Regions from separate parts of the Nocardioides scoriae genome, predicted to be linked through region 2. Evidence: riboswitches for the same ligand, from Rfam matches in the RefSeq annotation. Region 2 holds a riboswitch; each other region holds the start of a gene.

The links. Region 2 has a riboswitch for cyclic di-AMP ahead of BLU55_RS14760 (C40 family peptidase). Riboswitches for the same ligand answer to the same signal wherever they lie in the genome.
Region 1: linked by a shared signal. The riboswitch ahead of BLU55_RS02990 (C40 family peptidase) and the one ahead of BLU55_RS14760 (C40 family peptidase) in region 2 are both predicted to bind cyclic di-AMP.
Region 3: linked by a shared signal. The riboswitch ahead of BLU55_RS19425 (transglycosylase family protein) and the one ahead of BLU55_RS14760 (C40 family peptidase) in region 2 are both predicted to bind cyclic di-AMP.

What each region holds. Positions count from the first base shown of each region.
Region 1 is NZ_LT629757.1:622,386-632,575, reverse strand. It holds gene BLU55_RS03020 (Flp family type IVb pilin) at 176-385, shown strand; gene BLU55_RS03015 (Flp family type IVb pilin) at 409-603, shown strand; gene BLU55_RS19995 (Flp family type IVb pilin) at 892-1,083, shown strand; gene BLU55_RS03000 (M48 family metallopeptidase) at 1,080-2,369, opposite strand; gene BLU55_RS02995 (hypothetical protein) at 2,374-3,654, opposite strand; gene BLU55_RS02990 (C40 family peptidase) at 3,671-4,684, opposite strand; cyclic di-AMP (ydaO/yuaA leader) riboswitch at 4,696-4,874, opposite strand; gene BLU55_RS02985 (hypothetical protein) at 4,980-5,186, opposite strand; gene BLU55_RS02980 (DEDD exonuclease domain-containing protein) at 5,311-7,068, shown strand; gene BLU55_RS02975 (Lrp/AsnC family transcriptional regulator) at 7,109-7,387, shown strand; gene BLU55_RS02970 (class I SAM-dependent methyltransferase) at 7,393-8,325, shown strand; gene BLU55_RS02965 (hypothetical protein) at 8,278-9,558, opposite strand; gene BLU55_RS19330 (glycosyltransferase family 4 protein) at 9,551-10,190, opposite strand, start outside.
Region 2 is NZ_LT629757.1:3,102,517-3,112,706, forward strand. It holds gene BLU55_RS14740 (hypothetical protein) at 1-112, shown strand, start outside; gene BLU55_RS14745 (DUF429 domain-containing protein) at 128-1,945, opposite strand; gene BLU55_RS14750 (PPOX class F420-dependent oxidoreductase) at 1,979-2,374, shown strand; gene BLU55_RS14755 (hypothetical protein) at 2,439-2,882, opposite strand; gene BLU55_RS14760 (C40 family peptidase) at 2,912-3,397, opposite strand; cyclic di-AMP (ydaO/yuaA leader) riboswitch at 3,406-3,581, opposite strand; gene BLU55_RS14765 (pyridoxamine 5'-phosphate oxidase family protein) at 3,632-4,141, opposite strand; gene BLU55_RS14770 (DUF4242 domain-containing protein) at 4,326-4,595, shown strand; gene BLU55_RS14775 (iron-containing alcohol dehydrogenase) at 4,657-5,991, shown strand; gene BLU55_RS14780 (MadS family sensor histidine kinase) at 6,029-7,486, shown strand; gene BLU55_RS14785 (MadR family response regulator transcription factor) at 7,483-8,178, shown strand; gene larA (nickel-dependent lactate racemase) at 8,249-9,547, shown strand; gene mftM (mycofactocin oligosaccharide methyltransferase MftM) at 10,021-10,190, opposite strand, start outside.
Region 3 is NZ_LT629757.1:1,762,323-1,772,512, forward strand. It holds gene BLU55_RS08410 (MMPL family transporter) at 1-1,306, shown strand, start outside; cyclic di-AMP (ydaO/yuaA leader) riboswitch at 1,394-1,543, shown strand; gene BLU55_RS19425 (transglycosylase family protein) at 1,545-1,874, shown strand; gene BLU55_RS19430 (hypothetical protein) at 1,935-3,461, opposite strand; gene BLU55_RS08420 (T3SS (YopN, CesT) and YbjN peptide-binding chaperone 1) at 3,548-4,423, opposite strand; gene BLU55_RS08425 (threonine synthase) at 4,524-5,741, opposite strand; gene BLU55_RS08430 (hemerythrin domain-containing protein) at 5,824-6,498, opposite strand; gene BLU55_RS08435 (amidohydrolase) at 6,646-7,896, opposite strand; gene BLU55_RS08440 (AbgT family transporter) at 7,918-9,459, opposite strand; gene BLU55_RS08445 (GAF domain-containing protein) at 9,593-10,190, shown strand, end outside.

The DNA.
Region 1 (10,190 bases), 1.6 Mb from region 2:
CGACACCCCGCGGGGCCGGGTAGTCCCAACGGACTACTCGACAAACCACCCCAATTGGTCACTTCTGTACGACCAAGCGAACGATGTACGGGTATGTCCGATTCGTCATACTTCATGCAAGGCAGTCGGAGGGACCGCCCCACACACCATCCACCGTCACAGAGATGAGACCACCATGCTCGAGTTCCTGCGCAACCTGCTCCTGCCCAGCCGTCGCGACGAGAACGGCGCCTCCGCCGTCGAGTACGGCCTGCTGGTCGCCGCCATCGCCGCGATCATCGTGGTGCTCGTCTTCGCCATCGGCAACCTGGTCAAGGGCGGCTTCAAGACGACCTGCAGCTCGCTGGCCACCGGCCAGAACACGACCTCCGCCAGCTGCAACTAGTGCGCGAAGGTCGTGAGGGCTCGTTGCGCCCACGCGACCGCAGCGCCGGCGAGCAGGGCTCGTCGGCGATCGAGTACAGCCTGCTCGTCGCCGGGATCGCGGCCGTCCTCGTGATGGTCGTGATGGCGGTGGGCGGGCAGACGCTGGGTCTGTTCGGCCAGACCTGCGACTCGATGAGGGCCGGCTCCTCCGGGTCGCTCGGCGCCACGACCTGCTGACTCACCAGATGTCCTGCGTGGACCACGCACGCAGGCGCGACGGCGGCTCCCCATGAGCGGGTGCGCCCGAGCATCGCACCCGCACTGAACGGGGGGTGGTGAGCCGCCGCCACACGCACGCCCGGCCCGACGCCTCGCGGCGTCGGGTCGGGCGTGCGTCGGTTCCCACCTCAAGATCTGGTCAGGTCAGCCTGAATTTCGGACAAATAACCCTTGTCGGTCAGATACTTCTTCCACGAGGCACCACGCCCCGACTCACGGAAGAGGACCGACAGATGACCGACATTCCTGCGCCACCTGCTCCCGACCGCCCGCCGCGACGAGCACGGCGCCTCCGCCGTCGAGTACGGCCTGCTCGGCGCCGCCATCGCCGCCATCATCGTGGTGCTGGTCTTCGCCATCGGCAAGCTGGTCCAGGGCGGCTTCTCCACCACCTGCACCTCGTTGGCGACCGGCACCTCCTCGACCCAGACCTGCTAGCGCCGACCGTCGTCGAGGGCCCGCGCGATCCCGATCCGCTGCACCAGCGTGGGGTGGGAGCCGAACCAGAACTGGCTCCACGCCGGGGGCGCGGGATCTGCCAGGGCACGCACGGCCAGCTGCACCTGGACCTCCTCGAAGCCCCGCTCGTCACCCGTGGCGGCCAGCGACGCACGATCCGCCCGGGCCTCGATGGCCCGGCTGACGGTGTTCTGCACCGGGCTGGCCAGCAACGTCCCGACGGCGACCAGGGCCAGCACCAGCGGCACCACCTCGGGCTGCCCCACGGAGGTGGCCCCGGCACGGCCGAGCAGCCGGCGTCGCAGGACGACGCCGAGCAGGCCGCCCCCGAAGAGCACGCCGACCGCCCCGAGACCGGTGCCGATCGCGACGTCGTGCGCCCGGGCGTGTCCCAGCTCGTGGGCCACGATCACCAGGGTCTCGCGCTGCGGCACCCCCTCCACCAGGTTGTCGTAGAGCACGACCCGGCGGGTGCTCCCCAGGCCCGAGACGTAGGCGTTCAGGGTGGTCGTGCGACGCGAGGCGTCCGCGACCAGGACGTCGGAGACCGGCACCCCCTCCTCGCGCGCCAGCTCGAGGATGCGTGAGCGGAGCTGTCCGTCCGGCAGCGGCACGAACCGGTTGAACAGCGGCTCGACCGCCAGCGGGTAGAGCCACGACCCCAGCACCACCAGCGTGGCGGCCACCGTCCCGACGACCACGGGCCACTGCCGGGGGGCGCGTCGGGCGGCCCCGACGACGAGCAGGACCACCAGGGCGGCGTACACCCAGGAGACGCCGAGCTGCACGGCCCGGTCCCGCAGCCACCCGGCCAGCGCCTGGTCGGTCAGGCCGTAGGCGAGCGCGTGGCGGCGGGAGAGCAGCGCGAACGGCAACGTGGCCAGCCGTCCCACCAGCAGCACGAGGAAGGTCGCGAGCAGCGCCCGCACCCACCAGCGCCCCGGGATCCGGGCCACCACGCGTGCGCCCAGGGGCGTGAGCCCGAGGACGAGCGAGACCACGGTCGAGGTCGCCAGGCTGGCCCACCCGAGGTGGCGCTGCAGCGCGGCGTACGTCTCGGCGCGGCTGATCTGCGACGCGGTGAGCACCTCGTCGGGTCGGACGGCGACCGGGCGACCTCCCGGCACCCACGACCACGGGACCAGCCAGGCGGCCAGCGCCACGAACAGCACGAGCGAGGCGACCGCCAGCCCCCAGGAGGCCGCCCGACCGGTCGGTGTCGCGGGGGCGGCGGTGGACCGGCGCGGGGACGACGGCGTGCTCACCGCTTCAGCGTGCCACGCCGGCCAGGGACGCCAGGTCCGCGCGCCAGCGCGACACGAACTCGGCCTGGGTCACCCCCAGCTGGTCGACGAAGGCCCGACGCACGGGCGTGCCGGCGCTGACGGCGTCGTAGAGGCGCACCAGCGCGGCCTGCCCGAACTCGTCGGCCACGAACCGGCACGCCAGCCACGCCTCCTCGTAGGTGGCTCCGAGGTCGGAGGCGCGCGGGTCGAGGTCCTCGCGGGAGGGCAGGCCGTCGGGCAGTCCGTCGGAGCGGATCCGCTCCAGCACCTGGGCCGCCGCGGTCTGCACGGGCACCCCGGCGTCGCGGAGCGCGACCGCGTCGGCGAAGCCCTCCAGCAGCCAGGTCGGGACGCTGGTGAAGCTGGCCCCGGTGGCGACGTGGGCCGCCTCGTGGCTCATCACCACCTGGGCCCCCTGCGGGCGCAGGTCGCCGAAGACCCCGGGATTGACGTAGACGCGGACCGGAGCGCCGCGGCGCGTCGAGCCGTCGACGGTCGTGGTGACGGCCGCGATGGCGTCGTACTCCCCCTCGGGCGCGGAGACCGCGGCCTCGAGGGCGGCCTGGTCGCGAGGCACCTCGACCACCAGCGGGCCGTCCCAGCCGGGCAGCGTGCGGCGCACCTGGGTGACGGCACGGGTGACCAGTCCGGGGTAGCGACCGGCGGTGTCGCCCGCGACCTCCACCAGCGTGCGGGGCGTGCGCACCACGGTGGTGGGACCGGTCAGCCACAGCGGGGTCCGGTCGGCACCGGCACCGCCGAACCCGGCGATGCGGACCTCGCCGCCCGCGGGGACCAGCAGCACGCGGGTGTCGACCCGGGCGGCTCGCTGGTCGAGGCCGCGCAGCCCGAAGCGCAGCTCGACGGTCGCGGCCCAGGCCGCTCTGCCCCACCGGTCGCGCTCGGCTCCGGTGACGGCGACGTCGTCGACGTAGCGCAGCGAGAGCTTGTCGAGGCGCAGCGCCTGGGCGTTGGTGGCCACCGCCCCGAGGAGGGAGCGGGCGTCGGGGGCCGCCGTGGCGAGGACGGCGTCCTCGTCGCCCTGCGCCAGGGCACCGACGAAGCGGTCGAGGACGCGCTGGGCGCCGGAGTCGTCACGACCGACCGCCACGTCGTCGGGACGGGGCGGCTCGAGGTCCACCTCGCGGTCGCAGGCCCCGAGGGCCAGGAGCGCGAGGACCAGCAGCGCGGCGAGCGAGCGGCGCGGGGGGCGGCTCGACGCAGCGCCGTCGTCGTGGGGACCGGGCCTGGCCCGGGCCCCCACGACGCGGAGAGGTCGCTCAGCCGGGCCGGACCGCACCGACGTACGGCATGTCGTGCAGGCCGCTGACCTGGACGCCGGAGCTCGGGTTGAGGGCGTTCACGATCTGACCGTTGCCGACGTAGATGCCGACGTGGCTGATCGGGCTGTAGTAGAAGACCAGGTCACCAGGCTGCAGCTCGCTCTCGGAGATTCGCTGTCCCGAAGAGTACTGCGCGCTCGAGCTGTGCGGCAGCGAGACGCCCCGCTGCGCCCAGGCGGCCATGGTGAGGCCGGAGCAGTCGAACGAGCTCGGGCCGGCGGCACCCCAGACGTAGGACTTGCCGACCTGCGCCATGGCGTAGTCGACGACCGAGCCGGACGCCTGGCGAGCCTGCGCGGCCTCCTTCTCGGCCTGCTTCTCGGCGGCGATCTCGTCGAGCCTGGCCTGCAGGCCGGCGGCGCGGCCCTGGGCGCGGTCGAGCGCCGCGCTCGAGCGCGACGCGCGCTGCTGCAGGCGCTGCTCGGCGTCGCGCGCACGCGACAGTCCCTGGCGCAGGTCGACCCGACGCTCGCCCAGCTGCTGCACGGCCTCGCCGGCCTCGGCGAGGCGCTGGCTGGCGCCGTCGGTGTCCTCGGTGACCACGGTGACGTTGGTCAGCAGGGTCTCCGAGCCGGTGCTGAGCCGGGGCTCGGCCGCGGGGGCACCGGTGCCGCCCGACGTGTCGTGGGTGGCGACGACCTCGGCCGCCATCTGGGACCGGAGCGTCTCCACGAGCGTGCGCTCGCGGTCCAGCCGGGCGTCGAGGCGGTCCAGGCGCGTGCGCACGGACGTCAGGGTCCGGGTCGCCCGGTCGTGCTGCCGGGCGGTGGTCTCCGCCTGGGGGGCGAGCGAGTCGGCCTTGGCCTGGGCGGCCTCCGCGGCCTGCTGGAGGTCGCTCTCGGGACTGGCGGCGGCGGGGCCGGCGGAGACGAGTCCGAGTCCGGTCAGGCCGAGGGTGAGTGCGACACAGGCGGTCGCGCGGGCATGGTGGTCTTTCCAACCGTCGAGCACGAGCGGTCGGTCTCCTCTTTGTCGAACGCCTACCAGGTGAGCTGACGGATTCGGGCCCAAAGAAAGCCCTACCAGGTCCTGGCGTCACGGTCGGCGACGCCGCTTCCCGGATTCACCCCACGTACTTGGGTCCCCGGCTCCGGTCCTGACGACTCCCCGAGGAGCGGACCAGATTGAGCGCGGCCTCCGTGGGCACCCCGTCGGTGCCCTGGCGCGGAGGCCAATAGCGCGTGACCCTAGGCGAGATGCCGCGGAGGATCCAACTCCGGATGGCCGTCGCCGCCTGTGGCAAACCTCACGCCGACTCGACGACCGGGCCCTCCACGGGGGTCACCATGCGCAGCGGGGGCACCAGCCCGGAGGAGGCCAGCACCTCCAGGGCGTGCTCCTCCTCGGCGTCGAATCCCAGCTCCGGGGGCGGGCCCAGCAGCACGGTCACCACGCAGTCGTGGCAGGACAGTCCGCGCACCAGGCAGGTGTCGCAGTCGATGCGGACGCTCATCGTGATCTCCTCGGGCCGAGCGGGGGAAGTTCGGTCACGGCGTACTCCAGCACCGCCCACCGACAGCCCCGCCGCGCCGACCTCCTGCGCCACCTTGTCGGTGCCGACACCTAGCGTTCGGCCCATGAGCAGGTGGGACGCGCAGATGAGCTTCGACGAGCTGGGGCGTCCCCTGCGCGACCTCACCTTCTGCGTGGTCGACCTCGAGACCACCGGCGGCTCGGCCGCCGGCGGCTCGATGATCACCGAGGTCGGCGCGGTCAAGGTCCGGGGCGGCGAGGTCCTGGGCGAGTTCCAGACCCTGGTCAACCCGCACGCCGCGATCCCCCCGTTCATCGCCGTGCTCACCGGCATCTCCGACTCGATGGTGGCCACGGCGCCGTCGATCGAGACCGTGCTCCCGGCCTTCCTGGAGTTCGCCCGGGGCTGCGTGCTGGTGGCCCACAACGCCCCGTTCGACGTCGGCTTCCTCCAGCACTTCGCCGCGCAGCAGCAGCGCCCCTGGCCGGCCTTCGAGGTCGTCGACACGGCCAGGCTCGCGCGACGCGTGATCACCCGCGACGACGCCCCCAACTGCAAGCTCTCCTCCCTCGCGGTGGCCTTCGGGTCGACCACCACGCCCGACCACCGCGCGCTCTCCGACGCCCGCGCGACGGTCGACGTGCTGCACGGACTGATGGAGCGCCTCGGCGGCCTGGGCGTGCACACCCTGGAGGAGCTGTCGACCTTCAGCTCCAAGGTGAGCCCGGCGGTGCGCCGCAAGCGCCACCTGGCCGAGCACCTGCCCCACGCCCCCGGCGTCTACCTGTTCCGCGACGAGCAGGAGCGGGTGCTCTACGTCGGCACCTCGCGCGACCTGCGCACCCGGGTCCGGACCTACTTCACCGCCTCCGAGAACCGCGCCCGCATGGGCGAGATGGTGCGGATCGCGACCTCGGTGTCCCACGTCGTGTGCGCGACCCCGCTCGAGGCGCGCGTCCGCGAGCTGCGGCTGATCGCCGCCCACACCCCGAAGTACAACCGGCGCAGCCGGCGGCCCGACAAGGTGCACTGGCTCAAGCTGACGGTCGAGCCGTGGCCGCGGCTCTCCCTGGTCCGCAAGGTCGCCGACGACGGCGCCGACTACCTCGGCCCGTTCGGGTCGCGCCGCACCGCCGAGCGCTGCGTGGACGCCCTGCACGAGAGCTTCCCCCTGCGGCAGTGCACCGGGCGGCTCCCGCTGCTGCCCAGCCGCGCACCCTGCGTGCTGGCCGAGATGGGCCGCTGCCTGTCGCCCTGCGACGGCAGCGTCGACCTCGACACCTACGCCGACCTCGTCGCCCGGGTGCGCACCGCCCTGGTCGCGGACGCCGACGCGGTCGTCGAGGCCCTCACCGCCCGGATGCAGCGGCTGGCGGGCGACGAGCGCTTCGAGGAGGCGGGCTCCCACCGCGACCGGTTGGCGGCCTTCGTGCGGAGCGCCTCGCGGACCCAGCGGCTGGGCTCGCTCACCCGGTGCCCCGAGGTGGTGGCCGCGCGCCGCGAGGACGACCGACGCTGGGCGGTGCACGTGGTGCGCCACGGCCGGCTCGCGGCCGCCGGCGTGATCCCGGTCGAGGCGCACGCGGGCGACTGGGTGACCCAGCTGCGCGCCAGCGCCGAGACCGTCGTGCCCGGCCCCGGACCCGCCCCCGCGGCCACCGCCGAGGAGACCGAGCAGATCCTGCGCTGGCTGGAGCAGCCGGGGGTCCGGCTCGTGCACGTCGAGGGCGACTGGACCAGCCCGGCCCGGGGCGCCGGCCGCCACCTGCAGGTGCACGACGCGGTCGAGGCGTCGCGCCGCGACCTGGTCCCCTTCGACGAGCGCCGCAACCTCGCGACGACCCACCAACCGGTGCGCTGAGCGCCCGGGGAGCGACCGCCCGTGGCGGTACCTTGACCCCATGATCACCGCCATCGTGTTTGTCAAGGCCGACGTCGCCCGCATCCCCGAGGTCGCCCAGGCCATCGCCGCCCTCGACGGCGTGAGCGAGGTCTACAGCGTCACCGGCCAGATCGACCTGATCACGCTGGTCCGCGTGGCCCACCACGACGACGTGGCGGGGGTGGTCGCCGACTCGCTCAACAAGATCCCGGGCGTGCAGGAGACCGAGACCCACATCGCGTTCCGCACCTACTCCAAGCACGACCTCGAGGCGGCCTTCTCCCTCGGGCTCGACTGAGCGACGTGCCTCGACCGGCCGCCGGACCGCTCGGCTTCTACGCCCGCAGCGTCGGCCACGCTGCCGCGATGCGGGCGCGGACGTGGCTGGACCGGCCGCAGCGCTACCGCATCGGCCGCTACGCCGTGACGCTCCCCCCGGCCCACCGACTGCCCTGGTTCCAGGACCTGTTCCCGACGTACGACCGCTACGCCGCCTCCCTGCTGCAGCAGCTCCTGTCCGGGTCCAGGACCCCGTTGCTCGTCGACGTCGGCGCCAACGTGGGCGACACGACCCTGCTGGCCCTCGACGCGGTGCCGCAGCTGCACGTCGTGGCGGTCGAGGGCGACGCCGAGTTCACCTCCTACCTGCGGGACAACACCCGCCAGGTCGCGTCCCGCGTGACGGTGGTGGATCGGTTCCTCTCCGTCCGTGACCAGCGCCCGCTGCAGTACCGCGGCAACAGCTCGACGGGCGGCTTCGTGCCCGCCACCGACGGTGACCCGCTACCGATGCCGACCGGGCTCGACCTGACGGTGACCGAGCTGCTCGCCGACGCCGACCGGCACGACGTCGTGGTGTGGAAGAGCGACACCGACGGGCTGGACCTCACGCTGCTCGAGCAGGACTGGGACATCGTGCTGTCGACCTGCGACGTGGTCTGGTTCGAGTGGGACCCGTTCCTGGACCTCGGGGGGCCGGACCTGCTGCGGCGCACCGCCGACGCGATCGCCGCGACCGACCGCGTCGTGCTGGTCCACGACAACCTCGGACGCCGGCTCGTGACCACTCCGGCCCCCGGGGCCCGCGACGTGCTCCTGGGGCTGACGTCCTGGCTCGGGGAGCCGAGCGTTCCGGGTGAAACTGCCTACCTCGACGTGTGGCTGGTGTCCCCGCGCCTGGCGCGTCGCTCAGCCACGGCCGCCTCCGGCTGGGAGCTGGGCCCGGCGACGCCGTGAGCCGACCGCCGCGGGACGCGCCCCCAGCAGGTGGATCGCGGCCCCGACCAGTGGCGGGACGAGCAGCGCGGCGAGCGCCCGCGGCCCGAGCGGCAGCGGGAGCAGGAGGCAGACCACGGTGGCGACGGCGACCGCGGCCCACCCGGCGACGTGGACCGAGTGCCGTCCGCGAACCAGCGCCCACCACCCCGACAGCGTCACCACGGCCGTCAGGGCCACCCCGAGCACGACCCCGCCCACGAAGGCACCCGAGGTGACGAAGCCGCCGCCGAAGACGAGGAGGAGCAGCCCGGGGCCGGCGATCCAGCCGACCAGGACGGCCAGCCCGGTGCCGACCACCCCAGCGACCACGGGCGCGGCGCGCAGCCGGGAGCCACCCGCCAGCCACCGGATCACCGGGCCCTGGAACGACCCGAGGAGCAGCAGAGGGGCGCGTGCGTTCACCACGACCGCGACCACGACGCCCAGCGCCGCTGCCGACTCCCCCTGCCGGGTCGCCAGCAGCAGGGCGGGGAAGCCGGCGATCGTCACCCCGCTGCAGCCCGCGGCCAGCACCGCCCGGGCCGAGTCCGCGAGGAAGCGCCGCCGCTCCCCCAACACGAGAAGCCGGGTCGACCTGACCTGCTCGGAGGCGGCCGCGAGCACGACCCAGCCGAGCAGGCCCGAGAGGATCGCCACCTGCCAACCGATCCGCGAGCCGGTCAGCAGCAGCGCCCCCACCACCACGACCGACCGCAGGAGTCCCTCGACCAGGATCGTGGCGGCGTACCAGCTCCACGCGCCCCGGCCCGCCAGCGAGCCGGTCACCCCGTTCGCCCAGGCGTAGCCCACGAAGCCCAGGGCCAGCAGCGGCAGCAGTCCCGCCCATCCGGCTCCCCAGACGCGCGGCCCCCACCAGGGAGACGCGGCCACCAGGAGCGCGGCGCCCAGCAGTCCGGCCAGCACGCTCCCGGACCAGACGTGCGCCGAGCCGTGGGACGAGGCTCCACCCGGCCCGCCGACCGGGATGCTCCCACCCCGCTGGCCCGTGGTCGCCACCCTCCTGGTCACCTCCTGCTGGAGCCCGGCGAGCGTCCCCGTCGCGGCGAAGAGCACGCTCCACACGGCCATGAACTCGCCGTAGCCCGAGGGCCCGAGCAGGCGTGCCGCCAGGAGCAGGCCGAACCAGGTGACCGCGGCGCTGGCGACCGACGCTCCGGCCACGCCGGCCATGGCGCCGCGACGCTCACCCACTGGTGCACGCGCTGCGGTAGACGTCGACGTGCTGCTCGGCGCTGCGGTGCCAGCTGAAGGCGGCCGCCTGCGCGACCCGGGCCTGCGTCGCCACCGCCCCCTCGCCGTCCCCCTCGCCACGGGCGAGGGCCTCCAACAGCGCCCGGGCGATGTCGGCCGGGTCGTCCGGGTCGAACCACTCCACGAGGTCACCGCCGACCTCGCGCAGTGCCGGCAGGTCGGACGCGGCGACGGGGCAGCCGTGCGCCAGGGCCTCGAGCACCGGGAGGCCGAACCCCTCGTACTGGCTGGGGAAGACGAGGACCCCGGCGAGCCGGTACAGCTCGGCGAGCTCGGAGGCGGGCACCACGCCGCGGTGCTCCACCCCTGCGGGCAGGGGTCCGAGCGCCTCGCCGCCACCTCCCGTGAGGACCAGGCGCAGGTCGGAGCGGGTGCGTCGCGCCAGGGCGAACGCCTGGAGCAACCGGGCGTGGTTCTTGTGGGGCCACGCCCGGGCCGGATAGAGGACCAGAGGTTCGCGCCGCGGAGGCGGCCCGGGCTCACGAGGAGGAAGCACGACTCCATGCGGGACGACGTGGACCCGGGCGGGGTCGACCCCCAGGCGCTCCACGATGCGCTCGCGGCAGAACTCG
Region 2 (10,190 bases):
GCGCTCGCTGCAGGGCTGGCGCGACTACCCGCCCGACACCTCGGGCCGCTCAGCCGAGGTGGCCGCCGTGCTCGAGCACCGCGACCACGTGCACGTCGACGTGGCGGACTGAGCGCCCGAGGGGGGCTCAGCCCGGGTCGACGAGCCGGGCCAGCCGGGCGCGCAGCAGGTCGGTGCGGTGGGCGTTGCCGCTGAGGTCGACGTACGCCGTGCCGAACGCCTGCAGCAGCGCGTCGTCGAGACGGCGCACCGCACCCGGCGGGTAGCGGTAGTCCATCCGCTCGGCGATCCGCGTCTCGTCGACCTCGCGGAGCGTCTCGGCGAGGTCGGCCAGGGTGGTGAGGCCGAGCTCGTGGATCAGGCCCGCGATCCAGGCGTAGTGGTCGGTGCGCGACCAGCCGGCCTCGGCGTACTGCCCGGCCAGGAACGCCGCCAGCTCCCGCGGCTCGATGCCGAGCCGCTCGTCGCCGCGCTCGACCGGCTCGTCGCGGCGGGCGGAGGTGCGCGAGTGCAGGGTGTCGCGGATGGTGGAGAACTCCTGGTCGGCGAGCTCGAGCAGCCCGGCGGCCAGGGTGAAGCGGCGGTCGAAGTCGCTGGCGTGCTCCTCCGGGATGGTGCCCTTGTAGCGGATGTCGTGCTCGAACTCCGCCCACGCGTGCTGCAGCACGGTGCGGATCTGCACCTGAGCGGTGAGGCCGCGCAGCTCCTCGCGCCCGTCTGGCACCTCGGCCGCGGGGTCGAGCGAGATCAGCAGGTGCCGGCTGGCGTAGCCGAAGCGCCCCTCCTGCGCGGTCTCGCGGCCCATGTCGCGGTCGTCGAGGACCACCACCTCGTCGCCGAGCAGGCCCGCGACCGCGGCGACGTCGCTGTGGACGTAGGTGATGACGCGCAGGCCGATGGTGTCGGTGATGTCGGTGAGCGGGTCGGCGTACAGCGGGGTGCCGTCGGGGCGCAGCCGTCGGGTCTTCTCCGCGAACGACGCGACCGTCTTGGTGCGGCCAGTGACCGAGAGGTAGTTGATGCCGCCGTCGTCGAGCACCGAGGTGACCAGGGCGAGGAACTGCTCGCCGGCGCGCTCGAGGCGGGGGTGCCGCAGGGCGTACTCCCGCACCGCCCGCACCGGGTCGACGGGGGCGGGCGAGGTGCCGTCGCGGGTGCGTCGCGGCCGCGGCGTCGGCACGTGTCCCTCGGGCAGCGCGGGCGTGACGATCACGCCGGAGGCCGGGTCGCCGTACGACGCGATCTCGTCGGGCCGCCGGGCCGCGAACAGCGCGACGTAGGCGCACACGACCGCGTCGACCTGGTCCTCGACGACCCGGAGCTCGCTCTTGCGGCCGGCCTGCTCGACCTGGCGGCGCAGCGCCTGCCACCCCGCTCCGGCGTCGCCGTCCGAGCCCCAGGTGCCGGGGCCGGTGAGGAGCAGCGCGGGCGTGGCGCCCTGGAGACCCTCGAGCAGCCCCATCAGCACCAGCAGCTCGCCGCGGAGCTGCTCGAGGTCGCGACCCTGCTTGTTCTTGTACTTCAGCGTCCGGCCCAGCCGGAACAGCGAGATCGTGGCGGCGTGCGGGTAGACCTCGAGCGCGGCCCGCGGCGCGTGGGCGTGCGGATCGAGGTCGAGGCCCAGCGCCTCGGCCAGCCGGCCGCCGCGGGTGCCGGCGGCGAACTCCTGCTTGCCGGTGTTGCTCGGGTGGGCGCCCGCGTCGAAGCGGGCGAAGTCGCGGTTCAGCGCCGCCTCGGCGGGGCGGTTGCCGGTCGCGTTGGTGACCACCAGCGGGGCGTCGAAGGCGACGGTGACCGGGCCCGCGGCGTACGGCGTGACCAGGGCGAGGATCTCCTCGTCGGTCCGGACGCCGGCGAGCTCGACGAGCCGGCCGGTGTCGTCGAGCACGGCGACACCGGTGGGCGCGCGCGTCCCCCAGGCCAGGTCGACACCGATGTGGAACATGCCCCCCAGCCTTCCACCTGTCAGGCTCGGGCCATGACCACCCTGCGCGATCTCGCCGACGAACGCTTCGTCTCCCTCACCACGCACCGCCGATCCGGCGAGGGCGTGCCCACCCCGGTGTGGGTCGTGCCCGACGGCGTGGACGGCGCCGCGGTCTGGACGCCGGCCGGCAGCGGCAAGGTCAAGCGGCTGCGCCGCGACGAGCGCGTCACCCTGCGCCCCTGCGACCGCCGCGGTCGCGTCGCCGACGACGCCCCCACCGTCGAGGCCCGGGCGGGGGTCAGCACCGAGCCTTCCGACCTCGACCGCGTCGAGGGCCTGCTGCGGGCGAAGTACCGCCTCGAGTTCCGCATCGTCGGGCTCGTCGAGCGGATCGCGCGCCGCGGGCGCGGTGCCGAGCGCGCGGTCGTGGCGATCCGCCCCGCGTAGGCGCAGGCCGGGTTCCACGTGGAACCGCCCGTCGGCGACCCGGAACGGCGTCAGGACGCGGGGATCAGGGAGCGGGGAACAGGGCCGTGAGGGCGGCCAGGGCGTCGCGGAGCTCGGGGACGACCCCGTCGCCGACGGAGGTGTCGACGCCGAGGTAGCGCAGCCCGACCACGGCGCCGGCGCCCAGCGCGAGGACCATGCCGAGCGCCGCCATCGTGGTGCCGGAGACGCCGGGCCGGCTGGCCCGGGCCAGGCCGACGACGGCCGTCACGAGGCCGACCGCGGCGAGCACCAGGACGGCGCCGAGCAGCAGCGAGAACGGCGAGGCGACGACCGCGACCACCCCGGTGAACAGGGAGGTCGCGGCCGCCGCCGAGGTGCGGGCCGTGCGGGCCGGTGAGGCCTCGAACAGCTCGTCGAGGTCGGGCCCGCCCTCAGGACCGGCGGAGGCACCGGCGCCAGCGGGGCCGGGAGCAGCAGGATCGCGGTCGAGACGCTGCGTGGTCATGGCCCGATGCTAGGCCGGGCGGGACTCGATCAGCCGCGCAACGTGCCGGCGTACCAGCTCGACGTCCAGGCCCGGGCGACCTGCACGTCCTGACCGGTGCGGGGGGAGTGCAGCATCTTGGCCCGGCCGTGGTCCCAGCCGAGGAAGATCGCCGCGTGGTAGACCCGACCGCCGTTGTGGAAGAACATCAGGTCGCCGCGTCGCAGCGACTTCTTGGCGATGTGCTTGGTGCGGGAGTACTGCGCCGAGGAGGTGCGCGGCACCGACAGCCCGGCCTTGCGGAAGCTGTAGTAGATGAGGCCGGAGCAGTCGAAGGCGCTGGGGCCGGCGGCGCCGTAGCGGTAGGGGTCGCCCTTCTGGTTGAGGGCGACCGTGGTGGCGCGGTCGATCTTGCCGCGGGTGGCGGCCTCGGCACCGCTGGCGGGGCCCAGGAGCAGCACGCCGGAGACGGCGAGCAGCAGGGTCAGGAAGCTGACCAGCCGGGCGAGGGGGCGTGCGGACAGGCGTACGGGCATGGTGGGGCCTTTCCCACGCCTGCGAGGTGAGCTGTCGGGTTAGGGCTGGAAAGTGCCCTGCCACCTGGCGGTGACTTCACCCCGAGCGGTCGACCTGGTCGGGCCGTCCGCGTGGAACGTGTGGTTCCCCCACTCCTGCCCGAACGTTCTCGGTGGGTCCGCCCCCGGTGGGCAGGACTCGGCGTACCCGGGGGAGGTGTGCGATGCGCCCCAGAAGAGTAGGGGGCGCAGGGCCTACAGGTCCACCGTTGCGCTGGTTCCGGCCGGTCGCCCGCCCGTGACGCGGGTCTTGAGGAAGGACAGGGCGCTGGCCACGCGGCCGCCGCCGGGGCTGTCCCAGTACTGCGCGGAGTCGGACTCGACGAGGAGCAGGCCGACCTCGGGGGCCTCCTTGCCGTCGGGGAACCACGCCGCGACCATCGGGTTCCACAGCTCGTCGATCTTGGCCTGGTCGCGACGCACGTCGCCGTGGCCGGCCACCGAGAGCCAGGTGGAGCCGTCGGCGAAGGCGAGGTTGACGCGCTTCTCGGCCCGGATGTTGTCGGCGTGGTGGCTGGTGACGTTGATGAAGAACCAGACGTCGCCGTCGTCGGTGACCTCCTGGGGCGTCATCGGGTGGGACTGCAGGCGCCCCTGCTCGCCGACCGAGGTCAGCATGCAGAACCGGTCGCTGCGCATGATCTCGAGGACCTTGTCCTGGGCGAGCTCGCTGCCGGAGCCGTCGTCGTGCTGGGTGTCGCTCATCGGGGTTCCCTCCCTGGTGGTGTGCCGCCCGCGTACCCGCAGCGCGCGCCGCGACACGGTCGCGGGGCCACGGGGTGCCGGGACCGCCCGTCCGATCGGAGGGGTGATCGTGACGGGGGTCACGCCTAGCCTGTGGGGCGTGGCCCGCCGGCCACGGGGAGGCCGTGACCCGGGAGGGGTGCCCATGGACCGCTACGTGATCGAGCGCGACCTGCCTGGTGCAGGCCGCCTGAGCGAGCAGGAGCTCCACGACATCAGTGCGAGGTCCAACGAGGTGCTGGCCGAGATGTCCGACGTGACGTGGGTGGAGTCCTACGTCACCGACGACAAGCTCTACTGCGTCTACGACGCCGACGACCCGGCCCTGATCGAGGAGCACGCGGCGAGGGGTGGCTTCCCCTGCGACCGCGTCTCGGCGGTGAGGAGCACGATCTCGCCGCAGAGCGGTCGGTGACGCCCTGCCCAGGACGCCGGCCGCGGGGTAGCCTCGGCCCGACCACCGATTGGACGCAGTCGTGAGCCCGACCTCGAGCCCCGCCTCCACCCCGCCCAGGTCGGTCGCGTCCGCCCCGAGGCTCGCGCCGCAGCGGGGGGTCCCGGCGGCTCGCCGCGAGGCGCCCGAGGCCGTCGCCCGACCCCGGCGGCCCGACCCCTTCGCGGGTGGCGACCCGGTCCAGGCCGGCACCGAGGACATGGCCCCCGACGCGGTCGTGAAGTTCCACGCCCCCGAGGTCGTCTTCGGCATCGGGGCGCTGGACGAGGCGGGCTTCGCCGCCGCCCGGCTCGGGGCCCGACGGCCGCTGGTGGTGACCGACCCCGGCATCATCGAGGCGGGCTGGGTCGACGTGCTGCTGGGCCACCTGCGCGAGGCCCGGCTGACGCCCCGGGTGTGGTCGGCCGTGACGCCGAACCCGAAGGACCACGAGGTCCGCGCGGCGTACGACTGGTACGCCGAGCAGCAGTGCGACGTGATCATCGCGATCGGCGGCGGCTCGTGCATCGACGCCGCCAAGGGCGTGGCGATCCTGTCGGGCAACGACGGCGACATCCTCGGCTACGCGGGCGTCGACCAGGTCACGCGGCCGATCCCGCCGATGCTGATGATCCCCAGCACCTCGGGGACCGGGGCCGACGTCTCGCAGTTCTGCATCGTCACCGACACCGACCGCTCGGTGAAGATCACCATCATGGGGCGCGCGCTCGTGCCCGACATCTCCTTGACCGACCCGCGGCTGCTCACCACGATGCCGGACGCGCTCAACGCCGCCACCGGGCTCGACGCGCTGACCCACGGCATCGAGTCCTACGTCTCGCTGGCCCACAACCCGCTCGCCGACATCCACGCGCTGAGCTCGGTGCGACTGGTCTGTGGGCACCTGCGCACCACCATCACCCACCCCGACGAGGAGCGCGCCCGCACCAAGATGGCGCAGGCCAGCCTGCAGGCGGGGCTGGCCTTCACCAACGCCATCCTGGGGGCCACCCACGCGATGAGCCACCAGGTCGGGGGGCTGCTCGACGCCCCCCACGGCGTGGTCAACGGGGTGCTGCTGCCGCACGTCATCCGCTACAACGCCCGGGCCACCCCCGACCGGTTCGTCTCGCTCGCCCAGGCCGCCGGCATCGGCGTCGAGGGGATGCCGGGCGAGGAGGCGGCCGACCTGCTGGCCGACCACGTGCGGCGGCTGGCCGACGACGTCGGCGTGCCGCGGGGGCTGCGCGACCTGGGGGTCACCGAGGCCGACGTGCACCAGATGGCCCACACCGCCCTCGACGACGCCTGCCTGACCACCAACCCGCGCGAAGCCGACGAGGCCGACGTGCGCCGGCTGTTCCTGGACGCCCTGTGAGCCGGCACCCCGCCGGCCGCGCGACGCCGGGCCCGACGTGACCTCCCGCCCGCTCCACCCGCGGCCCGACCTCGCACGGCTCACCGGGGTGCGGTCGGGCAAGCGCTCCTACTACCGCGCCTACGTGGCCTCCGACGAGCGGATGCAGCGCGCGGTCACCGCGATGGACTCGATCTCGCGGGCGCTGGTGCGCACGGTCGAGGGTCCCCGCGGCCTGCTCGAGGAGGTCGTGCGCGCGGCCGCCGCGCACCTCGACGCCCGCTGGACCCTGCTCGCGCTGCACGACGGCCAGCTGAGCGGCGCCCGCCCGCGCTTCGTGGTGGCCGACAACGAGGGCCGGGCGGTGGTCGAGGAGTCGGTGCTGCCGACCGAGGTGCGGCGGGTGCTGGCCGAGCTGCGGGCCGGCCGGCTGGCCGAGGTGGGCGAGCCGGGCTGGGTGCGGGTGCCGATGACGCTGGAGGGCCGCCGCATCGGCGACCTGGTCGCCCAGCACGGGCTGGCCGAGGAACCCGAGCAGGGCGACCTGTCGGTGCTGCGGATCCTGGCCAACCAGGCCGCGGTCTCGCTGCACACCTCCGAGCAGTACCAGGCCGGGCTCAGCCTGCACCGCCGCGCCCAGCAGCTGTACGACGAGGCCACCGCCCAGTCGCGCGACCTCGCCGACCGCACCCGCGAGCTCCGGGCCGTCGAGGAGCGGCTGCAGGTCGCCCACCAGCGCGAGCTGCTCGACACCGAGCGCCACCGGATCGCCCGCGAGCTGCACGACAGCGTCACCCAGTACGTCCTCTCGGCCGGCATGTCCGTCGAGATCGCCCGCCTCGACGCGGAGGACCTCGGGTCCGGTGCGCGCTCGGTGGTGGCCGAGCTCGAGACGGCGAAGCGGCTCTCGCAGGAGGCGGTCGAGCAGCTGCGCCGCGCCATCTGGGCGCTCCACCAGCCCCACGGCCAGACCGTCGCCACGCTCCCCGAGCTGGCCCGTGAGGTCGCGGTGCACCACCGCGGCCGCCTGGACGTCTCGGTCCGGACCCACGGCGAGGCGCGCGCCCTCCAGGCCGACGCCGACCACGAGCTCGCCCGGGCCATCGGGGAGGCGCTGTTCAACGTCGTCGCCCACTCCGGGGCGGCGCGGGCGGCGGTGCAGCTGCGCTACCGCGACGACGAGCTCCTGGTGTCGGTCTCCGACGACGGCCACGGCGACCCCGTCGCGCTGCGCCGGCTGCTCGAGCTGGAGCGCCGCGGCACCGCCGACGGCCGGCACCGGGGGCTGGCCAACATCGAGTCGCGCATCGTCGACCTCGGCGGCACCGTCGCGTTCCGGCGGGCCCGCCTCGGCGGCGTCCGGGTGGAGCTGCGGCTCCCGCTGCCGCTGGCCGAGACGCCGCTCGGTGCCCTCGCCGGTGCCCCGCCCGACCTGGCCGACCACCTGGCCGACCACCTGGCCGACCAGGTGACCGGTCCGTCCCACCCGTCCGACCCGACCCAGGAGGCCTCGTGATCGACACGCCCACCCGCCCCGCCGAGGGCACCGCGGCCGCGAGCGGCGCGGCGTACGTCGACATCATGCTGGTCGACGACCACGCCATCGTCCGCCAGGGCCTGAGCAGCATCCTGCAGCGCGAGCCCGACCTGCGGGTGGTCGCCGAGGCGTCCTCGCCGCGGCAGGCGATGGCCGAGGTCGAGCGCACCCGCCCCGACATCGTGCTGATGGACCTCAAGCTCTCGGCCTCCTCCGACAGCGAGGGCATCGACCTGTGCGCCGAGCTGACCCGCGCCCACCCGGGCGTCGGCGTGCTGGTGCTGACGACCTTCCTCGACGACCAGCTGGTGCTGCGGGCGATCCGGGCCGGGGCGAGGGGCTACGTCGTCAAGGACGTCGACACCTCCGCGCTGATCCGCGCGATCCGCGACGTCTCGCGCGGCGAGAGCGCCTTCGACGCCCGGTCCGCCGCCGCGATGGTGCGGGGCCTCAACGCGCCCGCCGTGGAGGAGTCGGCGCGGCTGACCCAGCGAGAGGAGGAGGTGCTGGTGCTGCTGGCCCACGGGCTGTCCAACCGCGACATCGGGCGCGAGCTGTTCGTCTCCGAGACGACCGCGAAGTTCCACGTCGGCAACATCCTGCGCAAGCTCGGGGTGGCCAGCCGGGCCGAGGCGGTCTACCAGGGCGGCAAGCTCGGGCTGATCCGCTGAGGCACCCGCACCCGCACCCGCACCGGCCGGGCCGGCCCGACGCACCTGCGGCGGTGGCAGGGTGGAGGGCATGAGCACCGATCCCGCGAGCAGCACCGTGACCGTCCGGCTGGCGTACGGCGAGGACGGGCTGGAGGTGGAGCTCCCGGCCGACCGCACGACCGTGGTCGAGCCGACGTACGCCGACGCGGCCGCCGACGAGCGGGCCGCGCTGCGCACCGCCCTGCGCGAGCCGGTCGCGGGCCCACCCCTGCGCGAGCTGGTCCGCCCGGGCCAGACGGTCGCGATCTCGATGTGCGACGGCACCCGGCCGCAGCCTCGGCACCTGATGATCCCGGCCGTGCTCGAGGAGCTCGACGGGATCGTCGACCTCGCCGACGTGGTGGTCCTGGTCGCCACCGGCACCCACCGCGGCAACACCGAGCAGGAGGTCCGCGCGATGCTCGGCGACGTCGCCGACCAGGTGCGGGTGGTCAACCACGACGCCCGCGACGACGCGTCGCTGGTGTGGCTGGGCCGCCACGGCCGCGACGTGCCCGTCTTCCTCAACCGGCTCTGGGTCGAGGCCGACGTCCGGATCACCACCGGGTTCGTCGAGCCGCACTTCTTCGCCGGCTTCAGCGGCGGCCCCAAGCTGGTCGCCCCCGGCCTGGCCGGGCTCGAGACGGTGCTGACCCTGCACGACGCCGCCCGCATCGGCGACCCGCGCGCGACCTGGGCGGTCTGCGAGGGCAACCCGGTCCACGACGACATCCGCGCGGTCGTGGCCGCCGTCGGCGACGTCCACTTCGGGCTCGACGTGGTCCTCAACCGCGAGCAGAGGATCGTCCAGGCCTTCGGCGGCTCGCTGCCCGAGATGCACGCCGCCGCCCGCGCCGCCTCCCAGCGCCTCGCCATGCAGCCGGTGCCGGCCCTGTTCGACGTCGTGGTGACGACCAACGCGGGCTACCCGCTCGACCAGAACCTCTACCAGGCCGTGAAGGGCATGTCGGCCGGCATGACCGTCGTGCGCCCGGGCGGCACGATCGTGTGCGCCGCCGAGTGCCGCGACGGCTTCCCCGACCACGGCTCCTACCGCGAGGTCCTCGCCTCCGAGTCCTCCCCCGAGGCCCTGCTGGCCACCATCGCCGCCCGCGAGCGCACCGTGCCCGACCAGTGGCAGGTGCAGGTCCAGGCCAAGGTGCAGTCGCACGCCGACGTGGTCGTCCACTCGTCGTACCTCAGCGCCCCCGACCTCGCCTCCGCCCACCTCGGCCACACCGACGACGTCGCCGAGACCGTCCTCCGGGCCCTCCACGACTCCGGCCCCGACTCCCGGGTGTGCGTCCTGCCCGAGGGGCCGCAGACGATCCCGTACGTCGCGGGGTGAGGGCGCTGATTACCCGGACGTCCGGGTAATTGGTGACCTGACGTCTGTTGCAACAGACGTCAGGTAGCCGAGAAGGACGTCCAGTGGGGCGGGAGTGCCGGGGTGGCCGGCGGCGCGGGTCGTCGGCTGGCGAGCTGCTCGTGCGCCGAGGGTCTCAGGTGCCGTCGGACATCAGGCGACTCGGGCGGACGTCATGCGAGGTGGTCGCCCGGACGGCCAGGTCGTACGACGTCCCGCCGGACGTCATCCGAGCCGGTCGCCCCGGCCGCCACCTCGCATGACGCACCCCCGGCCTACCGGCCAGCCCGACCACCCGACACGGCGGGCCGTCCGCGAGCCACCACCCATCTACCGCGGTGCGGTTGCGCCGAACCCCGGCGTGTCGCCCTTGTCCAGAATCAACAACTCCGCGTTACATGCCCCGGCCCCGGCCCCGGCCCCGGCCCCGGCGGCCCCCGCCCCGGCCCGGCCCCTCACCCCGTCTCCACCACGAGCCACCCCCCGTGGTGCTCGTGGACGTCGTGCGGCAGCCCGGTGGCGCGGCCCCAGGCGCGGAGGTCGTCGAGGGTGACGGTGCGGACGTGGCCCCAGGTGGCGTCGGCCTCGTCCTCCAGCGGGACGGCGACGACGACGCGGCGGCGGG
Region 3 (10,190 bases), 1.3 Mb from region 2:
GCTGATGGCCGTGCTCGTCGCCCTGACGCTGCTGCCGGCGCTGCTCGGCCTGCTGAGGTCGAAGGCCTTCGGCGGTCAGGTCCGCCGTCGCCAGGACCCCCGCGACGCCGACGGCCTGGCGCTCAACAACGGCGTCCGGTGGGCCCGCCTCGTGGGCCGCACGCCGGTCGCGGTGGCCCTCCTGGTCGTCATCGGCCTGGGGGCGCTGGCGCTGCCGGTCCGCTCGATGCAGCTCGCCCTGCCGACCGACTCCTCGGCCGCCGCCGACACCACCCAGCGCCGCGCCTCCGACCTGGTCAGCGACGCCTTCGGCCCCGGCCGCGAGGCCCCGCTGCTGCTCGTCGTCGACGCCCGCGACGTGCCCGGCGACGCCCAGGCCAAGCAGGCCGCCTTCGGCCAGGTCGCCGCCTGGGCCTCGCAGCAGGACGACGTCGCCAACGCCCAGGTGGTCGCCACCAACCAGGACTCCAGCGGCGCCCAGGTGCTGGTCACCCCGTCCAGCGGTCCCGACGACGAGGCCACCACTCAGCTCCTCCAGGACCTGCGCGACGGCCAGTCGGGCATCGAGGACGAGTCGGGCACCACGGTCGGCGTCACCGGCATCACCGCCATCCAGACCGACGTCTCCGACCGGCTGACCAGCGCGCTGCCGACGTACCTCGTGATCGTGGTGGGCCTGGCCTTCGTGCTGCTGATGCTCGTCTTCCGCTCCGTGCTGGTGCCGCTGACGGCGACGCTGGGCTTCCTGCTCTCGGTGCTGGCCACCCTGGGCGCCACGGTCCTGGTCTTCCAGGAGGGGCTCTTCGGCCTGGTCGAGGGCCAGCCGCTGGTCAGCTTCATGCCGATCATCGTCATCGGGATCGTCTTCGGGCTGGCGATGGACTACCAGGTGTTCCTGGTGACCCGGATGCGCGAGGCGTTCGTGCACGGCGCCACCGCCCGGGAGGCCGTGGTCGACGGGTTCCGCAACAGCGCCCGCGTGGTGGTCGCCGCCGCGACGATCATGATCTCGGTCTTCGCCGCCTTCATGCTCCAGCCCGACTCCCTCATCAAGTCGATCGGGTTCGCGCTGGCCGCCGCGGTGTTCTTCGACGCCTTCGTGGTGCGGATGGCCCTGATCCCCGCGCTGATGTACCTCATGGGCGACAAGGCCTGGTGGCTCCCGGGCTGGCTGGACCGGATCCTGCCCCGGGTCGACGTCGAGGGCGAGAAGCTCCGGGCGGCGCGAGCGGTCCAGACCGCCGACCCCGCCACACCGGGCGCCCACGCGGCCACCGACGAGCAGCTCGAGCCCGCCCGCGGCTGAGCGAGACGAGACGCCCGGAGTCGGGTTAGGGTGGCGCGTCCTCAGCCGTGGGGACGCGCCATCCGCGACCGCCGAGTCCTGTCCGCGCGGGTGGTGCCACCGAACTCATCGGGCAGGAGCGGGGAACCCACACGTTTCCCGGACCGCACGCGGTCCTCGGGGTGAAGTCACGTCACGTGACCGGGCTCTCCGGCCCGAACCCGACAGCTAACCTCGCAGGCGCGTGGAGGAAACAGTCATGCGCAAGCTCTCCCTGTCGCTCGCCGCTGCCCTGGTGACGCTGACCCCCGTGCTCGTCTCCGCCCCCTCCGAGGCCGCCACCATGCGGACCTGGGAGCGCCTCGCCTGGTGCGAGTCGACCGGCCGCTGGCACGTCAACACCGGCAACGGCTACTACGGCGGCCTCCAGATCAGCCCCTCCACCTGGCGCGGCCACGGTGGCGCCCGCTTCGCGCGGCTGCCCCACCAGGCGACCAAGCGCGAGCAGGTCAAGGTCGCCGAGCGGATCAAGGCCTCGCAGGGCTGGGGCGCCTGGCCGTCCTGCTCCCGCAAGATCGGCGTCCGCTGACACCACCCCCCGGACCGGACCGGCCCTGGCATCCCCCGCGCCAGGGCCGGTCCTCCTGGGTCAGCCTCGCGCCGCGCCGTACCCCAGCAGGGCGGCGAGGCCCAGCGCGCTCCTCGGGGCGTACGCCGTGCGCCACAGGCCGCCGTGGGCGGCCGCGTGCGCCTCGTCCTGCCACGGCGCGTCGTGGCGCGGGCCTCCCCCGGTGTGCAGGTCGTGCACCAGCAGCGCCGCCATCAGCACGTTGGACGTCGCCGGCTCGAAGACCTCCACGCCGAAGCGGTGCGCCCCGGCGTACGCCGCCGCGAGCGCACGGTTCTTCACCACTGACCGCGTCCGCGTGGGCGGCGCGACGTTCATCGACACCGTCACGCCGTCGTGGCGCGACACCGTCGCCCGCCAGCGCTGCAGCCGCTTGGCCAGCGCGTAGTTGGGCCCCTGCTGCGGCACCAGCGAGTCGTTGACGCCGGGGTCGGAGCCCGCGACGTACTGCCGACGCAGCAGCCGGCCTCCCGAGAGCGTCCGCAGCGGACGACCCAGCGTCTTGGACCGGCCCGAGCGACCGTCGTAGGCGCGGGTGGAGTGCTCGACCGCCTCGCCCGGCACCACGAAGACGTCGGTCGGGGTGGCCAGGAAGCCGAGCGCGGTGTCGCCGCGGTCGGCCAGCAGCCGGCGCGTCAGCTCGTCGACCGCCATGCTCACCCGCACGTTGGTGGCGCCGTCGGCGTAGACGTAGTTGCCCACCACCAGGGTGCCGGGCTGCTCGGCCAGCCAGGTCTCGAGCGCGGGCACGCCCGCGAGCAGGTCGACGCCCGCCGCCTGCTCCAGCACGCCCGCGTCGTCGGCGGCGGTCGGCACCACCAGGGTGCCGGCGCCGTTGCGGGCCTGGGTCAGGACGCGCTCCCACAGCTCGGTGCGCTGCAGGTCGACCGCGGCCACGCGCGCCCCCCAGCGCATCAGCGAGGGCAGCGGCCCCATCTCGGCGCCCGCCCCCAGCACGGCCACGGTGTGGCCCTCCAGGCGCAGCCACTCGGGGTGGGCGACCACCTCGTCGACGGCCTGCCCCACGCTGGGCTCCACGACGCCCGCCTCCACCCAGGCCGCGACCCGGCGCTGCAGCCCGGAGCGGCGCAGCCGCTCGCCGTGGAAGGGCAGCACCAGCTCGGGCTGGACCTCGCCCTGGCCCACGACCTCGACGCCGCGCAGGGCCCCGCCGGCCGCGGCCGGCCAGCTCGCCAGCCGCTGCTCCTCCCCGGTGTCGTCCACCACGCGCATCCGCTCGTGCAGCGAGTCCAGGCCGTCGCGGGCGATGCCCACGGCGGCCTCGGGCGAGGCCAGCCCGGCCTCGACGAGGCGACGGAAGTGGGGCAGGTAGCCCGTGCGCCACGCGGTCTCCTGCTCGGCCGCCCGGGCACCGGTCGGGTCGGCGGCGCGCAGCGCGTCGGCGACCACCGCCCGGCCCACGTCCGAGGTGCTGCGCCGACCGTGGTCGTCGGCGGGGAAGACGAGTCCGTGACCCGCGGATCCGGGCCCCGGCCCACCCCCGGGTGGGACGTCGGACGCGGGACCGGTCTGTGCCTCGGATGCCATGGCGTCATCCTGCCGGACCGCCGTGACGCCGGTCACCCGGGCGGACACCGGGCTGGCGGGAGGCCCGCACGGGCCCCGACGAGGGGTCACTCCTCGTCGGTCGACTCCTCGACCGCGTCGAAGAACAGCTGCCCGCCCACGCGGTCGGCGAGGTCGGTGGCGAGCTCGTTGAGGGTGTCGGAGACCTGCTCGAGCACGCCGACGGCCTGGCGGGCCACGAAGGGGTCGGCGGGCAGCTCGTAGGAGGCCAGCACGGTGTCCCCGGCCAGCTGGAACTTCAGCAGCGGCACCTGGCGGTTGAGGATCTCGATCTCGATCCGGGCCTGCGCCGGGTTGCCGACGTCGCACACGACGTGGCTGAAGAACCGCAGCACCGGCCGGTCCTGCAGCACCCGGATCCACACCGGCACCACGCCCGTGAAGACCGGGAAGTCGCCGTCGTCGTCGCGCTTCACGTCGTGCCCGTAGGTCGGGACCAGCGAGGCCGCCACCAGCTCGACCAGCGCCTCGCGCGAGTCGGGCTGGGCGATCTCGTCGACGTCCGCGTCCGGCGGCTGGGCGCCCGGGTCGACCACCTCGAGGAAGCCGGGGTGGAGCACCCCGAAGACCGAGCGCCAGGTGTCGGCCAGGACGCGGCACAGCGACTCGGCGTCGTCGAGGAGGCCCCCGATCCACCACGCGGGGTGGTCGACGTGGTCGGGCGCCTCCCAGCCCAGGGCCGTGAGCGCGCGCTGCTGCTCGGCCGAGAACAGGTGGTCGCGGTCGCCCAGCAGGTTGCGGACGGCCTCGACGTGGACGAGGTCGTCGAGGACCTGGACGCGCAGGCTGGGCTGCTCGGACTCGTCGAGGCCCACGGGCCCGACCACCACGAGGTCGGCGGGCAGTGCCTCGAGACGCTCGTCGAGGTCCCGCTCGAACTGCTGCCAGGCACGCTCGACCGTCTCGTCGAAGCCTCTGCTCATCTGCGCCCCCCGGTGGTGGAGCCACCAATCTAGACGTGGGCACCGACACCGGGGCCAGGGTGCGACGACCGTCACGCCCGTCGCGGGGCCCGGCGTCGGCTCAGGCCGGGGGCACCCGGCCGTCGCGGGCGAGCACCGGCACGTCGACGCCGACGGTGTCGGGGTACTTCAGACCGGTGCCGGTGTTGAGCACGACCACGCGCTCCTGCTCCCCGATCCAGCCGCTGGCGCGCAGCTCCCGGGCCGCCGCCATGCAGGCCGCGCCCTCGGGGCAGATCCAGGCGCCCTCGGACCGGGCGAGCGCGCCGACCTCCTCCAGGATGGTCTCGTCGCTGACCGCGATCGCGGTGCCGCCGGACTCCCGGACCGCCTGGAGGACCAGGAAGTCACCGAGCGCCTTGGGCACGTTGATGCCGAAGGCCAGGGTGTGGGTGCCCTCGACCAGGGTGCTCTCGTCGAGGCCGGCGTCGAAGGCGTCGACGAGCGGCGCGCAGCCGGTCGACTGCACGCACACCAGGCGCGGCAGCTGCTCCCCGATCCAGCCGAGCTCCTGCATCTCCTTCATCGCCTTGTGGATGCCGATGAGGCCCACCCCGCCGCCGGCCGGGTAGAGGATGACGTCGGGCACCTCCCAGCCGAGCTGCTCGGCGATCTCGTAGCCCATCGTCTTCTTGCCCTCGATCCGGTAGGGCTCCTTGAGCGTCGAGACCTCCTGGTAGCCGGTGCGCTCCTCGACGGCCGCCTTGACCAGGGCCCCGGCGTGGTTGATCAGCCCGTCGACGAGGTAGAGCTCGGCCCCGGCGACCACGCACTCGCGGCGGGTGATCTCCGGCGCGTCGACCGGCATCACGATGAGGCTGCCCATCCCGGCGCGGGCGGCGTACACGCTCCACGCGGCGCCGGCGTTGCCGTTGGTCGGCATCGCCACGGCCCGCACCCCGAGCTCGCGGGCGCGACTGACCCCGACCGCCGCACCGCGCGCCTTGAACGACCCGGTCGGCACCAGCCCCTCGTCCTTCATCACCAGGTGGGGCAGGCCGATCGCGGCGCCGTACGTCGGCAGCGGGACGATCGGCGTCATGCCCTCGCCGAGGCTGGTGACGTGCGCGGGGTCCCGCACCGGGAGCACCTCGTGGTAGCGCCACAGGTCGTGCGGCCGCGAGGCGATCTCCTCGGGCGTCACCGCCTGCCGGACGGCGTCGAGGTCGTAGCGCGCCAGCAGCGGCTTGCCCGCGGCGCTGACCCCCTGCACGACGTCGGCGTCGAGGCGCTCGCCGGTGGCGGAGCACTCGAGGTGGGACAGGTACGAGAAGGACACGGTGGCTCCCGGACGTCGAGGCGGACGGCCACGCGGGGCGGCCCTCTGAGGACCTCCAGCCTGCCCGACCGCCCCGGAGGGCTCACAGGGAGAGGTCGGTCCCGCCGTAGACGTGGCGCACGTAGCGGTCGCGGGCCCGGGGCGCGACCTGGGGCAGCACCCGGCGCACCCGCAGCGGTGCGTGGCCGAGCAGGCCCCGGATCACCTCGGGGTCGGCCTGGTGCATCAGCAGGCCCATCACCAGCGGCAGCTGGCGGGGGTCGAGACCGCCGACGCTCTGCTCGCCGAGCCGCACCCACTCGGTCGGCGTCAGGTGGCGGCGCGCGAGCGGCAGCAGCTCGGCCTCCTCGAGCGCCAGCGCGGCGACCAGCACCTCGCCCACGGCCTCGAGGGCGTCGGCCAGCGAGTCGCGGCACCGGCCGGACCCCTCCGCGCACCACAGCGCGACCGCCTCGCCGGCCCGCACGTCGGCCGTCAGCACCTCGGTGTGCCGCTCCTCGATCCGGCGGACCACGCGCCCGGCCCCCGCGAGCCGGGGCAGCAGCGCCGGCCACAGCAGCCGCTGCTCCACCTCGTGGTGGTGGCGCAGCAGCCGGCCGACCCACCGGACGTGCTCGGCGACGACGAGCAGCCGCGAGGTGTCGTCGGCGTGCACGGCCCGCACCAGGTCGGGCATCCAGCGGTACTCCCGGCGCAGCGCGTCGTGCACCAGCAGCAGCGCGCGTACGTCGACGCCGGAGACCGTGGTGGTCGTCATGGCCGCGCTCCTCCCCCGGTGGTGCCTGGCTGTGCTGCGGCCCGCCGACGGGATCCGCGACGGCGAGGAGGGTGACTGTCGTCGCCCACGACGGGGCTCGTCAACGGGCCCCCGGGCGTGGTCTGCACCGGCCCGCAGCCCGCGGCCTCACCCCTGGCGCAGCAGCCGCTCCAGCAGGTCGGTGGCGTGCCCCAGGGCGGCCTCGTCGACGTCGAAGAGCGGGTGGTGGTGGGGGGCCGGGTTGTCCGCCCCGACCATCACGTAGGTGCCCACGCCCCCGCGCCGCTGCGCGTCGGCCAGGAAGAGGCTGGCGTCGTCGCTGCCGCCCATCGGACCGAAGGTCTCGGCGCCCAGGCCCAGCGCCCGGGCGTGGTCCGCGACCGCACCCGCGACCTCCTCGTCGGACTGGATCACCGCCGAGCCGCCGGTGCGCACCACCTCCACCTCGCAGCCGTACGCCGCCGCGGCGCCGCGCAGCGCCTGCGTCACCCGCTCGGAGAGCTCCTCCTGGACCGCGGCGTCCAGCGCCCGCGTCTCGGCGGTCAGCTCGGCCCACGCGGGGACGATGTTGACCCCGTCGCCGGCGTGCAGGGTGCCGACGTTGACACGGGTGTCGGTCGTCGACCAGCGGGGCTGGCCGAGCACCGCGAGGGTGCCGGCCGCGGCCGCCGCCAGCGCGTTGCGCCCGTCCTGGGGGGCGGCCGCGGCGTGCGAGGCGACACCGGTGAAGCGGGCCCGGAGCTTGGTGGTGGCGAAGGCGCCCACCGCTCCCCCGACCACGTGCCCCAGCGGCAGGTCGAGCCCCAGGTGCAGCGCGACGAACCGGTCGACGCCCTCGAAGGCGCCGCCGCGCAGCATCGCCCGGGCGCCGCGGCCGCCCTCCTCGGCGGGCTGGAACAGGAACCGGACGGTCCCGGCGAAGTCGCGGTCGCGCTGCAGCCGCTCGGCCAGCGTGAGCCCGATCGCGACGTGCCCGTCGTGCCCGCACGCGTGCATGCCGCGCTCGAAGGTCGAGCGGAACCCCTGGGCCTGCGGCAGGTGGGAGGCCTCGGAGGACTCCACGATCGGCAGCGCGTCGGTGTCGAAGCGCAGGCCCCAGACGGGTCCGGGACGGCTGCCCTCGACGTCGACGACCAAGGCGCTGCCGTCGCGCCGGACCACCTCGACCCACGACTGCTGCGCACCGGTCGCCACGGCCCGCTCGGCGTCCGCGTCGAGGGTGGCGTCGTCGGGGTGGTCGACGACGCCCTCGCGCTCGATCACCCCCGCCCCCGTGCGCGGCTCGAGCCCCAGGTCGGCGAGCACCTCGGCGACCCGAGCGGTCGTGCGCAGCTCCCGGAACGCGGTCTCGGGGTGGGCGTGGAACTCGCGGCGCAGGGCCACGGTGTCGAGCGGCATCGGTCTCCTCGTGGTGGTGGGTCAGTTCTGGGGCAGGCGGATCGGCATCCCGGGACCCACGTCGGTCCCGGTGAAGTAGAAGACGGCGAGCGCCGCGACCCAGACCACGAAGAACACCGGCACGAAGACCGCCATCCGCGCCATCAGGGCCCCGAACTGCAGGCCGGGCTCGTAGCGGCGGGCGAAGCCCAGCAGCACGATCAGGTAGGGGTTGAGGGGCGTGATGACCTGGGTGACCGAGTCGCCGATGCGGTACGCCGCCTGCACGAACCCCGGCTCCAGCCCGACCAGGGCGAACGTCGGCACCATCACCGGTGCCATCAGCGCCCACATCGCCGAGCCCGAGGTGATGAACAGGTTGATGACGGCGGCGATCAGCACCAGCCCCATGACGGCGCCGAAGCCGGTGATGCCCACCGCGTCGAGGCCCTCGGCGAGCTCGACGGCGATGACCGTGCCGAGGCCGCTCCAGGTGAAGATCGCGATGACCTGGGCCGCGATGAAGATGAAGACCACGTAGCCCGCCAGCCCGCGCATCGCCTCGGTCATCATCTCCGGCACGTCGGCGGCCTTCGCGACCGCGCGGGTGACCACGCCGTAGGTGGTGCCGGTGGCGAGGAACAGGATCGCCAGCATCGGCACGATCGCGTCGAGGAACGGCGAGGGCACCAGGTCGCCGCCCTCCCCGCGCAGCGGGCTGCCCGGCACCAGCCAGGCCGTGAAGGCGCCGACCAGCAGCACCAGTCCGACCAGCGCGGCGGCGAGCAGGCCACGACGCTCGCGGGCGTCGAGCCGGGTGTGCTCGTCGCCGTCGGGCACGTCGTACGCCGGCAGCCGGGGCTCGATGACCCGGTCGATGAGAAAGCCTCCGGCGAGCGGGAGCAGGATGCCGGTGGCGATCGAGATCCACCAGTTGCTCGCGATCGTCACCGGCGTGGTCTCCAGGCCGTCGACGATCTTCGCGGCGCTGGTGGTGATGCCGGCGAGCAGGGCGTCGAGGGAGCCGATGAGGATGCCCGAGGAGTAGCCGGCCGTGGTGCAGGCGAAGGCGCCCAGCATGCCGGCCAGCGGGTGGCGCCCGGCCGCGAGGAAGACCAGCGCGGCCAGCGGAGGGATCACGATCATCGAGGGGTCGGACATGACGTGGCCCTGCGCGGCGACGAGGGCCACGACGTACGGCAGCGCCCAGGCCGGGGCGCGGGAGAACGACGCCGTGATGGCCGCCTTCAGCAGCCCGCTCTGCTCGGCCACGCCGACCGCGAGCAGCATCACCACGACGTTGCCCAGCGGCGGGAAGCTCGTGAAGTTCTCGACGAAGCTGGTCAGCAGCCACGTCATCCCGTCGGGCGTCAGCAGCCCCTGCACGGGCGTCGCGTCGTCCGACCCGGGCACCGTGACGCTGACGCCGGCCAGGTCGAGCGCGGTGCTGGCCACCGCGACCAGCACCAGCAGGTAGGCGAACAGCACGAACGGGTGGGGCACCTTGTCGCCCACGCGCTCGACGGTGCCCAGGACGCGGTCGAGACGGGTCGGCGTGGCGGTGCCGCTGGTGGAGGTGGACATGGCGCTCCCGAGAGGTGGAGGGTCCGAATGACCACCGTACCGATGGACTTGGAGGACCAGCGGACCGTGTCTCACCGCCGCGGGCTGTCCGACCCGGCTGTGATGATGAGGACCTCGGGAAGGGGTGGTCGGCGTGGCGCAGGACGACGGTGGGCGGGGTCGCCTGCCGCTGTGGCTGGTCGTGGTGGTGCTCGCCGCCGCGGCCTCGCCGCTGGCCGCGTCGCTGATGCGCACGGCGAACGGCGGCTGGTTCGCCGTCCTGGTCGTCACCCAGATCCTCGCCACCGCGACCGCCGCGGGCGTCCCGCTGTGGCGCCAGCGTGTCGCCGTGCGCAGCGAGGCGACCGCCGAGGAGCGCGAGCTCGAGGCCCGCGTCGAGACCCGGGTGGCGCTCAACGACGCGCTCGACCCGATCCTGCGGCTGCTCGGCACGATCGCGCTCGAGGAGGAGGTCACCGTGCGCGAGCAGCGCCGCGCGCAGGCGGTGCCGCTCGTGCTGCTGACCGCCGCCGAGTTCATCGGCCCCGACCGCGCCCGGGCCTGCTGGTTCCGCCTCGACGCCGGCCCCCCGACCACGCTGGAGCCCGACTCCGCGGCCGGCCGGTCCGGCTCCCCCACGACGACGTTCGTGGCCGGCACCCCCTCGGGCGACGCCGCGATCGGGTTGGTCCTCGCCGACGAGGACCTGCTGTGCGAGGACGTCGAGGCCGACCCGCCGCCCGGGTGGGACC